DNA from 2 places in the Saccharopolyspora sp. CA-218241 genome. Region 2 is predicted to be linked to the other one. Evidence: riboswitches for the same ligand, from Rfam matches in the RefSeq annotation. Region 2 holds a riboswitch; the other holds the start of a gene.

Evidence for each region. A riboswitch is a leader RNA that binds a small molecule or an ion and turns the genes downstream of it on or off. The one in region 2 is predicted to bind cobalamin.
Region 1: another riboswitch for cobalamin. It lies ahead of metE (5-methyltetrahydropteroyltriglutamate--homocysteine S-methyltransferase); the one in region 2 lies ahead of ACQP0T_RS21530 (precorrin-8X methylmutase).

What each region holds. Positions count from the first base shown of each region.
Region 1 is NZ_CP191860.1:2,040,642-2,046,527, forward strand. It holds gene ACQP0T_RS09965 (IclR family transcriptional regulator) at 1-504, opposite strand, end outside; gene ACQP0T_RS09970 (SDR family oxidoreductase) at 640-1,383, shown strand; gene metE (5-methyltetrahydropteroyltriglutamate--homocysteine S-methyltransferase) at 1,444-3,732, opposite strand; cobalamin riboswitch at 3,861-4,105, opposite strand; gene ACQP0T_RS09980 (arylamine N-acetyltransferase family protein) at 4,294-5,073, opposite strand; gene ACQP0T_RS09985 (LacI family DNA-binding transcriptional regulator) at 5,187-5,886, shown strand, end outside.
Region 2 is NZ_CP191860.1:4,524,224-4,530,109, forward strand. It holds gene cobA (uroporphyrinogen-III C-methyltransferase) at 1-606, opposite strand, end outside; gene ACQP0T_RS21525 (sirohydrochlorin chelatase) at 590-1,498, opposite strand; gene ACQP0T_RS21530 (precorrin-8X methylmutase) at 1,495-2,118, opposite strand; cobalamin riboswitch at 2,290-2,413, opposite strand; gene ACQP0T_RS21535 (response regulator transcription factor) at 2,581-3,219, opposite strand; gene ACQP0T_RS21540 (sensor histidine kinase) at 3,171-4,994, opposite strand; gene ACQP0T_RS21545 (hypothetical protein) at 5,156-5,674, shown strand; gene ACQP0T_RS21550 (pyridoxal-dependent decarboxylase) at 5,684-5,886, opposite strand, start outside.

The sequences.
Region 1 (5,886 bases), 2.5 Mb from region 2:
GACGTGGGCGCGCAGGTACTCGTCGCGGTGCGGCGCGGGCAGGTGCGCGAGCAGGCACTTGCCGGTGCTGGTCGGGTAGATCGGCCGCCGCTTGCGCAGCGGGGCCGAGTAGCGGATGAGCTGGGTCGATTCGATGGTGTCCAGGTACACGACGGAGTCCCCGACGAGCGCGCCCAGCATCACGGTCTCGTCGAACCGCTCGCGCAGGTCGCGCATGTGCGGGCGCGCGGCGTCGATCAGCGGGTTGCCGGGCGGGGCGAGCAGCGCGCCGACCGCCGGGCCGAGCAGGTAGGCGCCGTCGTGCTCGTGCAGGTAACCGTTGGCGACCAGGCCCTTCACCAAGCCGTGCACCGACGTCTTCGGTGCGTCGAGCACCCCGGCGAGCACGTTGAGCCGGACGCCGTGGGGATCGGCGGCCACCGCCTCCAGGATCGTGGTGACCCTGCTGACCGTCCGGTGCTCCTTCGCGGCGCCCGCGCGGGACCGGCCCGCTGATTCGCTCACGACGTCGCGCACCGCCTCTGTCCGGCTGCCGGGTGGGAACCCCCACCATAGCCCGGTGCCGGGATGGCCGAACGCGGCCCGTTCGGGGTATCAACGCAGACGGCACGCGAGGCGAGCGCGGGAGCGGGAGGTCCGATGGACGACGTGCGAGTGGCCGTGGTGACCGGAGCGGGTTCCGGGGTGGGGCGGGCGATCGCCCGCGCGCTGCTGGCGGCGGGCTACCGGGTGGTGCTGGCCGGGCGCCGGGCCGAGAAGCTGGACGAGACGGCGGGTCGGCGGCCGGGAGCGCTGGTGGTGCCCACCGACGTCGCCGACGAGGAATCGGTCGCGGCGCTGTTCGACGCCGTGCGCGAGCGCTGCGGGCGGCTGGACCTGCTGGTCAACAACGCGGGGATGTCCGGGGCGCCGGGTTCGGTCGGCGACGTGGACCCGGCGGACTGGGCGCGCGTCGTCGGGGTGAACCTGACCGGCTCGTTCCTCTGCGCGCACCACGCCTTCCGAGTGATGCGCGACCAGCGGCCCCGCGGCGGCCGGATCATCAACAACGGGTCGATCTCCGCGCACAGCCCGCGCCCGCGCAGCGTCGGCTACACCAGCACCAAGCACGCGATCACCGGGCTGACCAAGTCGATCTCGCTGGACGGCCGGGAGCACGACATCGCCTGCGGGCAGATCGACATCGGCAACGCCGCCACCGAGATGACCACCCGGATGGCCGAGGGCATCCCGCAGGCCGATGGGACGGTCCGCGCCGAGCCGACCTTCGACGTCCGGCACGTCGCCGAGGCCGTGCTCTACATGGCCGGGCTCCCGCTGTCGGCCAACGTCCAGTTCCTCACCGTCACCGCGACCGCGATGCCCTTCATCGGCCGCGGCTGAGCCGTCGCGGGCGAGGCCGCCGAGTGGTGGGGGAGGCGGCCCCGCCCGCGACGGGAGTGATCAGCGCAGCGACGGACGGATCCCGGCGGTCGCGATGATCACGTTCTCCAGCGCCTGCTCCACCTCGGTGTAGCCCCGCGTCTTGAGCCCGCAGTCGGGGTTGACCCACAGGCGTTCGGCGGGCACCGCGGCCAGCGCGGCCGTCAGCAGGTCGGTGACCTCCGCCGCGGTCGGGACCCGCGGCGAGTGGATGTCGTAGACGCCCGGGCCGACGCCCCGGGCGAAGCCGACCGCGTTGAGGTCGTCGAGCACCTCCATCCGGGAACGGGCCGCCTCGATGCTGGTGACGTCGGCGTCCAGCGCCACGATCGCGTCGATCACGTCGCCGAACTCGGAGTAGCACAGGTGCGTGTGGATCTGGGTGGAGTCGGCGATGCCGGACGTGGCCAGCCGGAAGGACGTCACCGCCCAGTCCAGGTACCCGGGCCGGTCCGCCTCGCGCAGCGGCAGCAGCTCGCGCAGGGCGGGCTCGTCCACCTGGACCACCCGGATGCCCGCGGCCTCCAGGTCGGCCACCTCGTCGCGGATGGCCAGGGCGACCTGGTCGGCGGTGGTGGCCAGCGGCTGGTCGTCGCGGACGAACGACCACGCCAGGATGGTGACCGGTCCGGTGAGCATCCCCTTGACCGGCTTCTCGGTGAGCTTCTGGGCGTAGGTGGCCCACTCCACGGTCATCGGGGCGGGGCGGGAGACGTCGCCGTAGAGGATCGGCGGGCGCACGCACCGCGACCCGTAGGACTGCACCCAGCCGAATTCGGTGCTGGCGAACCCGTCGAGGTGCTCGGAGAAGTACTGCACCATGTCGTTGCGCTCGGGTTCGCCGTGCACCAGCACGTCGAGGCCGAGCCGCTCCTGCACCCGGATCACCCGCTCGATCTCGTCGCGCATCCGCTGCTGGTAGGTCGCCGGGTCGATGCGTCCGGCGCGCAGCGCCGCGCGCGCCTTGCGGACGTCGGTGGTCTGCGGGAAGGAACCGATCGTGGTGCTCGGCAGCGGCGGCAACCGCAACGACCGCTGCTGGGCCTCCTGCCGCCCGGCGTAGTCACCGCGCCGCGCGTGCTCCGGGCGCAGCGAGTCCAGCCGGGCCCGGACCCGGTTGTCGCGCACCGAGTCGGCACCGGCCCGGTCGGCGACCGCGCGCCGGGCGGCGGCGAGCTCGTCGGCCACCACCTCGCGCCCGTCGCGCAGCGCCCGGCCGAGGACCACGACCTCGTCGACCTTCTGCCGCGCGAAGGCCAGCCAGGACGCCACCCGCGCGTCCAAGGCGGTCTCGGCCTCGACGTCGTAGGGCACGTGCAGCAGCGAGCAGGACGTGCCGACCGCGACCTCGCCCGCCAGGCCCAGCAGGGTCGCGGCGGTGGACAGCGCGCCGTCCAGGTCGGTGCGCCAGACGTTGCGGCCGTCGACCAGTCCGGCGACCAGCGCCTTGTCCGCCAGGCCGCGCACCGACGGGAGCCGGTCCAGCGCCGACCGCCCGGCGACCAGGTCCACCGCCAGCGCCTCGACCGGGGTGGCGGCCAGCTCGCCGAGCGCCTCGCCCAGATCGCCGAAGTAGCCGGCCGCCAGGATCTTCGGCCGCTCGGTCAGCTCGCCCAGGCGCCGGTAGGCGGCGCGCAGCGCGGCCAGCTCGGCGGGGGAGCGGTCGGCGGCGAAGGCGGGCTCGTCGAGCTGCACCCACTCCGCGCCCGCGCGGTGCAGCTCACCGAGCAGCTCGGCGTAGGCGGTCAGCAGGTCGTCGAGCCGGTCCAGCGGGCGGAACGACTCCGGCGCCTGGTCGTCCGATTTGGACAGCAGCAGGAAGGTCAGTGGCCCGACCAGCACCGGACGGGTGGTCACGCCCGCTTCCAGGGCTTCCTGGTACTGGTCCACAGGGGACTGGTCGGACAGCGAGAACCGCGTGTCCGGGCCGATTTCCGGGACGAGGTAGTGGTAGTTGGTGTCGAACCACTTGGTCATCTCCAGCGGCGGCGTGGACTCCACCCCGCGCGCCATCGCGAAGTAGGTGTCCAGCGGGCTCAGCCCGAGCGCGGTGAACCGTTCGGGTACCGCACCGAAGACGACCGCGGTGTCGAGCACCTGGTCGTAGTACGAGAACGTGTTGCCCGGCACCGAATTCAGTCCGGCCTCGTGCAGCGAGCGCCACGTGTCCACCCGCAGGCCGCGGGCGACCTCCCGGAGTTCCGGCTCGCCGATCCGCCCGGCCCAGTAGCGTTCCAAGGCTCGTTTGAGCTCCCGGTCGGGGCCGATCCGGGGGTAGCCCAGCACGGTGGAACCGATCGTGGTTGTCAACGCTCTCTCCTCGCGAGCTCGACGACAGGAGTCCGAGACCGGGAGAGCGCAGGGCGCGACGGCGCGACGAGCTGCCGCGCGGGCGTCCGGCAGGCCCTCCCTCGGGGCCTCGAACAGCGCGCACCGCTCCGGCGCGCGCACCGGTGGCAGGTCTTCGGACTCACGGGCGCTTCCCGGCGTCGCCGGGGATTCCTACTGGCCGTCGCTTCCCGGGCCTGGTGGCCCAGTGCTGATCCCGGTCGTGGACCGGGGACGGCGTTGGTTCCCGTTCACCGCTGCGGGGCAGTCCCGGATTCGCACCGGGTTCCCTCTTGCCTCGGCCGCTCCCGCCCGGTCGGGCGGAGGCGGCCGAACCACCAGCACGGATCAGGCTAGCCGCCGACCTCGCGTTGGCAAGGGCGCCCGCCGCCACGAGCGTCCCCGCGCGCCGGGCGCGGCGCCCGTTGACGTCGCCTTTCGATCCGCCGCGCCGCCGCGGTGAGATCCCGGACACACCGTCGCGCGGGCGCCCGCCCGCCGCCGAGCCGGACGGACCGGTGGGCCCCCGCAGTGGACGTCCGCTCAGCGCTGCGCCGGGTCGGCGGGGAGCCGGTCGAGGGGCATCCCGAACACCTCGCGGTAGGTCGCCAGCGCTTCGTCCTCGGTGAGGGTCCGCTCGGTGCGCTCGCCGTGCTCGGTGCGGACCAGTCGTGTTCCGCTGAGGGTGACCCGGCCCGCTCCGGTGCGCAGCGAGCAGGTCGGACCGCGGGTGAACGGCGAGCGCGGCGAGGTCTGCTGGTACCAGCAGGTGGGCTCGAAGTCGCGCAGCGCGCGGGGGCGGGGCTCCAGCCGGTACTGCGGCTCGCCGTCGCGCAGCAGGTCCAGGTCGCCGGACGCCGCGTCGACCGGGCGGAGGGCGAACGAGCCTTCCGGGTCGGGCTGCTCGCCGGTGCTCGCCATCCGCAGCGGGTGCACGGGGTTGCGGCCGAAGCCGACGTCGACCAGCCACGGCTCGTCGAGGTCGACCCGCAGCGCCAGGTGGTCCATCGGCGGACCCGGCTGCTCGGGGGTGGCGAAGACCCGCGCGGCGAGCAGTTCCACCCGGTAGCCGAGCGCGGTCAGCAGCGCCGCGAACAGCCCGTTGAGCTCGTAGCAGAAGCCGCCCCGGCGGCGCCGCACGATCTTGTCGACCAGGTGCTCCTCGGTCAGCTCGACCAGCTCGCCGAGGTGGATGTCGAGGTTCTCGAACGGCACCGAGGTCAGGTGCCCGGACTGGAGCGCGTGCAGGGTCGTCGCGTCGGGCGGCCCGACCGCCTCGATCCCGATCCGGGCCAGGTACCGCTCGGTGGTGGCATCGTCCACACGACCATTCTGGCACATCACCTCATGTCCACAGTAGACACCAGCGGCCGGGTGGGGGATATGATCCCGCGAACGGCGGTGCTCGCGCCCCGGGACCTGGGAGGATGGCACGGATGACGGCTGGCGGGCGAGAGGACGAGCGGACCGGGCCGACCGCGGCTGACGTGGCGGCGCTGGCCGGGGTGTCCCGGGCGACGGTGTCGTACGTGCTCAACGGGCTCGTCGACGAGCGGATCGGGCCCGAGACCTGGGCCGAGGTGCGGGCCGTCGCCCGCGAGCTCGGCTACGTCCCGCCCGGCGGCCGCCGGACGACCGGGCACGAGCTGGTCATCGGCCACCTGGGCGGCGAGCGGATGACCCTCGCGCGACTGGCCACCGCGGGGCTGGACCGGCTCGCCGTCGAGCTCGGCGAAGCGGGCTACACGATGGTCCTGCACCGCGACACCGAGCTGAAGGGGATGGCGGCGGCGCGGTCCTGGGCGGCGTTGCGACCGGCGGCGGTGATCGCCCACGCCGACCGGTTCACCAAGGGCGGTGCCGAGCTGCTCCGCCGCGCGGGGGTGGTGCCGATCGGCATCGCGACCCAACCCGTCCCGGCGGTGCCGACGCTGGTGATCGACGACTCCCGGCTGGGCGAGGTCGCCGCCGAGCACCTCGCCGAGCGCGGCTGCCGCCGGGTGCTCGTGGTGGTGCCGAAGGCCAAGGGCGACCGGCAGCTCGTGGCGCACCGGGTGGCGGGGTTCGAACGGGTGGCCGCCCGCACCGGGATGCGGCTGGAGGTGGTGCGGATGGGGCTGCGCCGCGACTCCGCCG
Region 2 (5,886 bases):
GTGGTCGGTGACCACCAGGTCGGCCTTGGCCAGCAGCCGCCTGCCGCGCACCGTGATCAGGTCCGGCGCGCCCGGACCGCCGCCGACCAGCACCACCCCGGGCGCCGGGGCGTCGGCGTGCTCGTCGACCACACCGGACTGCAACGCCTCCAGCAGCGCATCGCGCACCGCCACGCTGCGCCGGGGGAATCCGCCGGCGAGCACCCCGAGCAGCAGCCCGTCGTGCTCGGCGACCGCGGGGGTCACCGCGCTGCCGGACACCGCCCGGTCGGAGCGCACGCAGAACACCCGCCGCCGCTCGGCCTCGGCGCCCACCGCGGCGTTGACCTCGTCGGGGGAGGCGGCGGCCACCGCGTACCAGGCGCCGTCCAAATCGCCGTCGCGGTAGCCGCGCCGGGTCCAGGTGATCTCGCCGGCGTCGGCGAGCGCCTCCACCGCGGGGGTGGCCTCGGGGGCGATCACCTCGACGGCGGCACCGGCGCCGACCAGGCGGGGCAGCCGGCGCTGCGCGACGGTTCCCGCGCCGACCACCACGACCCGGCGTCCGGCGAGGTCGAGTCCGGCGAGGTAGTGGTGCTCGGCGGGCGGGTTAGCGGGAGTGTCCATGTGCGTGTCCGTGTCCGTGACCGTGCCCGGTCGGATCGTCGGGGTGGTGGTGCGGCGTCTGCGGCGCACCCAGCTTGTCCTCGAAGCCCGGCAGCAGCACCCGGTAGGCGCAGGTGTCGCAGTTCATCCGGATCTCGCCGTGCAGCGCCTCGTGGTAGCGCTCGACGACGAGCTCGGCCAGGGCGTCGGTGTCACCGAGGTAACCGGAGACGTGGACGTCGATGTCCGGTGCCGCGCGGGCGTACTCCCGGGCCTGTCGGGCCACGCGCTGCGGCAGCACCCCGTCGAACAGGAAGTAGGGCGCCACCACGACCTTCCGCGCGCCGAGGCGGCGGGCCCGTTCCAGCCCGGCCGCGACGTCCGGCGGTGCCAGCGAGACGAACGCGGTCTCGACCGTGTCGAAACCGCAGGTCTCCTGCAAGAGCCGGGAGACCTTGCACACCTCGGCGTTGGCGTCCGGGTCGGTGGAGCCCCGGCCGACCAGCACCACGGCCGTGTCCGCCCACTCCTCGCGCGGCACCACCGCGGCGATCCGCTCGGCCAGCAGGTCCAGCAGCACCGGGTGCGGGCCCATCGGGCGGCCGAAGGCGAACGACGTGCCCGGGTGGCGGCGGACCTCCCGCTCCAGCGCGGCGGGGATGTCGCCCTTGCCGTGCCCGGCGGCGACCAGCACCAGCGGAACCGCCGCCATGGTGCGGTGGCCGCGCGCGGCGAGCTCGCCCCACGCCTCGGTGACGGCCGGTGCGGACAGCTCGATGAAGCCGCCCGCGACGTCGATCCCGGCGGGGGCCATCCGGCCGCGCACCCGGTCGATGAACGCGCGGAACTCCTCGACCCCGCCGTCGTCCACCGTCCCGTGGCCCACGATCAGCAGCGGCTGCGGTGCGGTCACCGGTCCTCCTCCTGGTTCTCCCGCCAGTACAGCAGGGCGTTGACGGCGGCGGCGGCGATCGCCGCACCGCCGCGTTCGGTCAGCGTGCTCACCCCGGGGAGTCCGCTGCGCCGCAACGCCGCCTTGGCGGCCACGGCGCCGACGAAGCCCACCGGCACGCCGACGACGAGCGCGGGTCGCACCGCGCCCGCCTCGGCGAGCCGCAGCAGTTCGGCCAGCGCGGTCGGGGCGTTGCCGATCGCCCACACCGCGCCGTCGGGATGGCGTTCGGCGGCGGCCCGGATGCCCGCGGCCGACCGGGTGAGCCCGTCCTCGGCGGCGACCCCGGGGAGGTCCAACGCGACCAGCGGTTCCCGGGACGTGATGCCCACCGCCACCATGCGCACGTCGGTGATCAGCGCGGCGCCGTCGAGCAGCGCCCGCCGCCCGGCGCGCACCGCGTCCTCGGTGGTGACCACCTCGCCGGTCCAGCTCGGGTCCGCCGTGGTGTGCACGACGCGCTCCACCACGGCGCGGGTCAGCGGGGCGAAGTGCCCGAAATCGGCGCGCTCCCGCATGATCCGGTACGACTCGATCTCGATCGGGTGCACCCGCCGCGGTGGCGGGTCGAACGTGGTCATGCTCGCTCCGGCTCCTCGACTCCGGCCGGACGGGGAGCGACGGCCGCAGCGGAGCGCGCGGGCCGCCGTCGGCGACCGCGTTCCGGCATCCCGCATGGGAGCCCGACCTCCTGGGTTCTCCCGCCCGGGGTGGGGTGTCCGCGCGCCGCGGCGCGACGCGGGGCCGGCGCGCAGTGTCCTGACTCCCGGATCGACGCGGTGTCCCCGGCCTTCCAGCCTTGCGGCCGTGGCCATCGGTGGGGTCCGCTCCCCGGTCACAGTGGCGGGACCGCCCCGGATTCGCACCGGGTTCCTGCACTGCCAGCCGACGTATCCTGACCTGCCGAGCACCCCAGGTCAAACCCCGTGAATTCGATCACGCACCCGGCCCGAGGACGCCCACCTCACCCGGGAGGGTGCCGAGTGAGGGGCGCCTTCATCCGGCTATGTCGGATGAAGGCGCCCCTCACCAGGGTCGCGAGGTCAGCGCTCGAGGTATTCCAGGACCGCCAGGACCCGCCTGTTGGTCTCCGGTTCCTGCGCGAGCCCGAGCTTGCCGAAGATGCTCGCGATGTACTTGCCCACCGCCCCCTCGCTCACCACGAGGCGCTGCGCGATGGCGGCGTTGGAGCAACCCTCCGCCATCAGGGCCAGGACGCCGCGCTCCCGGTCGGTGAGGTCCTGGAGCGGGGCGGCGCGGCGGGCGACCAGGGCCGAGATGACCTCGGGGTCCATCGCCGTGCCGCCCGCGGCGACCCGGCGGACCGCGTCGACGAACTGCTCGGCGTTGAACACCCGCTCCTTGAGCAGGTAACCGACGGCGCCCGCGCCGTCGGCGAGGAGCTCGCGGGCGTAGAGCTGCTCGACGTGCTGGGAGAGCACGAGCACCGGCAGGCCGGGGATCGCGCGGCGGGCGACCAGCGCGGCCTGCAACCCTTCGTCGGTCTTGGTGGGCGGCAGCCGGACGTCGACGACGGCGACGTCGGGGCGGTGGTCGAACAGCGCGGCCTGGAGTTCGGGGCCGGTCTCCACCGCCGCGACGAGGTCGAAGCCGTGCGCGGTGAGCAGCGCGCTCAGGCCGTCCCGGAGGAGGAAGAGGTCTTCGGCGAGGACGACGCGCACGGGATCTCCAAGGTCGCTCGGGTGGGACCGCCGTCCGGGCTGGACAGCGCGAGTGCGCCGTCGAACGTACCGAGCCTGCGCCGGATCCCGGCGAGTCCGCCGACGTGCCCGACGACCGCACCGCCGGACCCGTCGTCGGTGACGGTGATCCGCAGCGCGGTGCCGTCGTGCGACACCTCGACGCGGATGGCCGCGGCGGCGGCGTGCTTGACGGCGTTGGTGACGAGCTCGCGGGTGGCGAAGTAGGCGGCGGCCTCGACGGCGGGCGGGCACCGACCGGGCAGGTCCACCACCGCCTCCACCGGGGCCGCCGACTCCAGGGCGAACGCCCGCACCGCGTCGCCGAGACCGCGTTCGGCGAGCACCGGGGGCCGGATGCCGCGCACCAGCCCGCGCAGTTCCGCCAGCGCGGCGCCGGATTCGTCGCGGCCCTCGGCGAGCAGCGCGCGGGCCCGCTCCGGTTCGGTGGCCAGGAGCTGTTCCGCGGCGGCCAGCTTGAGCCCCAGCGACACCAGCCGCGCCTGCGGCCCGTCGTGCAGGTCGCGCTCGATGTCGCGCAGCCGGTCGGTCTCGGCCTCGGTGGCGTCGGTGCGGGTCTCGGTGAGCTGCTCGACGCGCTGGGCGAGCAGCGCGCGCTCGGTCGGGGCGAGCAGCAGCCGGGCCCAGTACCCGTGCCAGCGCAACGTGATCGGCGCGAGCAGCACCAGCACCGCAGCGGCGAGCAGCCCGGCGGGCATCCCGATCGCCGGGTTGTCCACCAGCCAGCGGGCGAACCCGGTCCAGCCGGCGCGGGCCGCGGACATGTCGAGGAACACGCCCAGCACGGCCCACCACAGCGGCACCCAGAAACCGGCGGCGAACAGCCAGAGCAGTCCCGGCAACGCCAGGCCGAGCCCGCCGACCACCAGGTCCCCCGCCAGCCACAGCAGGTCCCGCCAGGTCGCCGGATCGCGCAGCGCGCGCCGCAGCCGGGCGCTGCGCCACGCGGGCGCCGGGGACTCGACCAGCGAGCGACCGGACCGGTACAGGCCGTCGGCGGTCGGCACCGGCGGCTCCACCGGCAGGTACGCCTCGCCGACCTCGACCCCGGACCAGTCCCGGGCCAGGCGCCGGTTCAGCCCGGCGAGCCACCGCACCCCGTCGACCAGTCGCGGCCAGACGACGATCGCGCCGAGCGGGGTGGCGATCAGCAGCGCCAGCACCGCCAGCACGGCGACCAGGAAGTTCAGCGCGGACAGCGCGCCGAGCACCAGCAGCCGCCAAGTCGCGAGCAGCCGGCGGACCACGGCGTTGGGCCGGCAGCTCCGGTCCGGGGCGGGCCCGAGCTTGCGGGCCGACCAGCGGGCGTGCAGCCGCAGCACCGGCCGTCCGCCCACGGCGGCGGCGAGCCCGAGGACCAGGCCGACGACCGCGTTGGTGAGGAACCAGTCCAGGTCGCGCCCGGTGGCCGGGTCCTCGGCGAGCCACTGCACGCGGCGCACCCAGCGCGGCAGCCGCGGCGACCGGTAGACGATGTTGTCCTGCCGGTACCAGCCCTCGGCGTCGGGTTCGGGGTCCGGTGGTGGCGGCCGGTACGGGGATCCGACCGGCACCCCACCCCACCGCCCGGCGAGCCGGCGGGAGAGGTCGGCGGCCGCGCGGGTCGCCCCGAGCAGCACCTCCCCGACCCGCAGCAGCCCGCACGTCGCGATGCTCAGCGCGACCACCTCCAGTGCGAACCAGACCGGTCCGGTCACGGCGACCGCCGCCACGGCGAACCCTCGTCCTCGATCCAACAACCACCTCGTCATGGCGACGATCCTCGCCGGTCACCGGGGCGCGGCGCACTGCTGCCAGCTCCCCGGTCGGGGTGGGGAAAACCCCACCCCCGGACGGGAGGCAGCGCGGTACCGGAGCCGCCCCGCCCACCGCCACGCTCGGCGCGGAGGTGGTCGCGATGGCAGGAGCGGATGCGGTGGTCGCCGAGGTCGGCCGGAGCGGGCGCGATCCGCTGGCGCTGACCTGCGGACTGCTGCCGGCGGTGCTCGCGGGTGCGGGCGGGGATCTGGTCGCGGGCGTGCTGGCGGGCACCGGGGCGGTGTTGGCGGTCCGGTCGCACCGCGCCGATCCGGCGCTGCTGCTGCGCGCGCACGCGCTGCTGACCGCGGGAGCGGTGGGCGTCGCGCTGCTGGGGCTCGCCGCGACCGGCACCGCCGCCCCGCGCGCGCCGGGGGCCTACCTGGTGGCGCTGGTGCTGGCGGCGGCGGCGCTGACCGGATGCGGGGCGCTGGCCGGGCTCCTGACCCGGGGACCGCGCCCGGCGGCCGTCCTGGCCGGGGTGCTGCTGCTCGGTCCCGCGCTGCTCGCGCGGTGCGCGCTGGCGCAGGGCGCGGCGGGCGAGCCGACCGCCGTCCCGGTGCTGCTGCTGGCCGGCTGCGCCGTGGCCGCCGGGACGGCGGCGGCCCTCCGGGCCTGACCCGCCACCTCACGTCAGCGCGCGCCGGATCCGCTGCCACGCCGCGACGACGTGCCGCCGCTCGGTGCGCGGCGAGCCGACCGCGAAGCGCAGCACCACCCGGCCGTCGACCTTGGTGTGGGTCAGGTAGAGCGCGCCGGAGGCGTTGAGCTCCTCCATCCCGGCCAGCGCGCGCCCGTCGGCGTCCGGCCCGAGCGGGCGGAAGCACACCA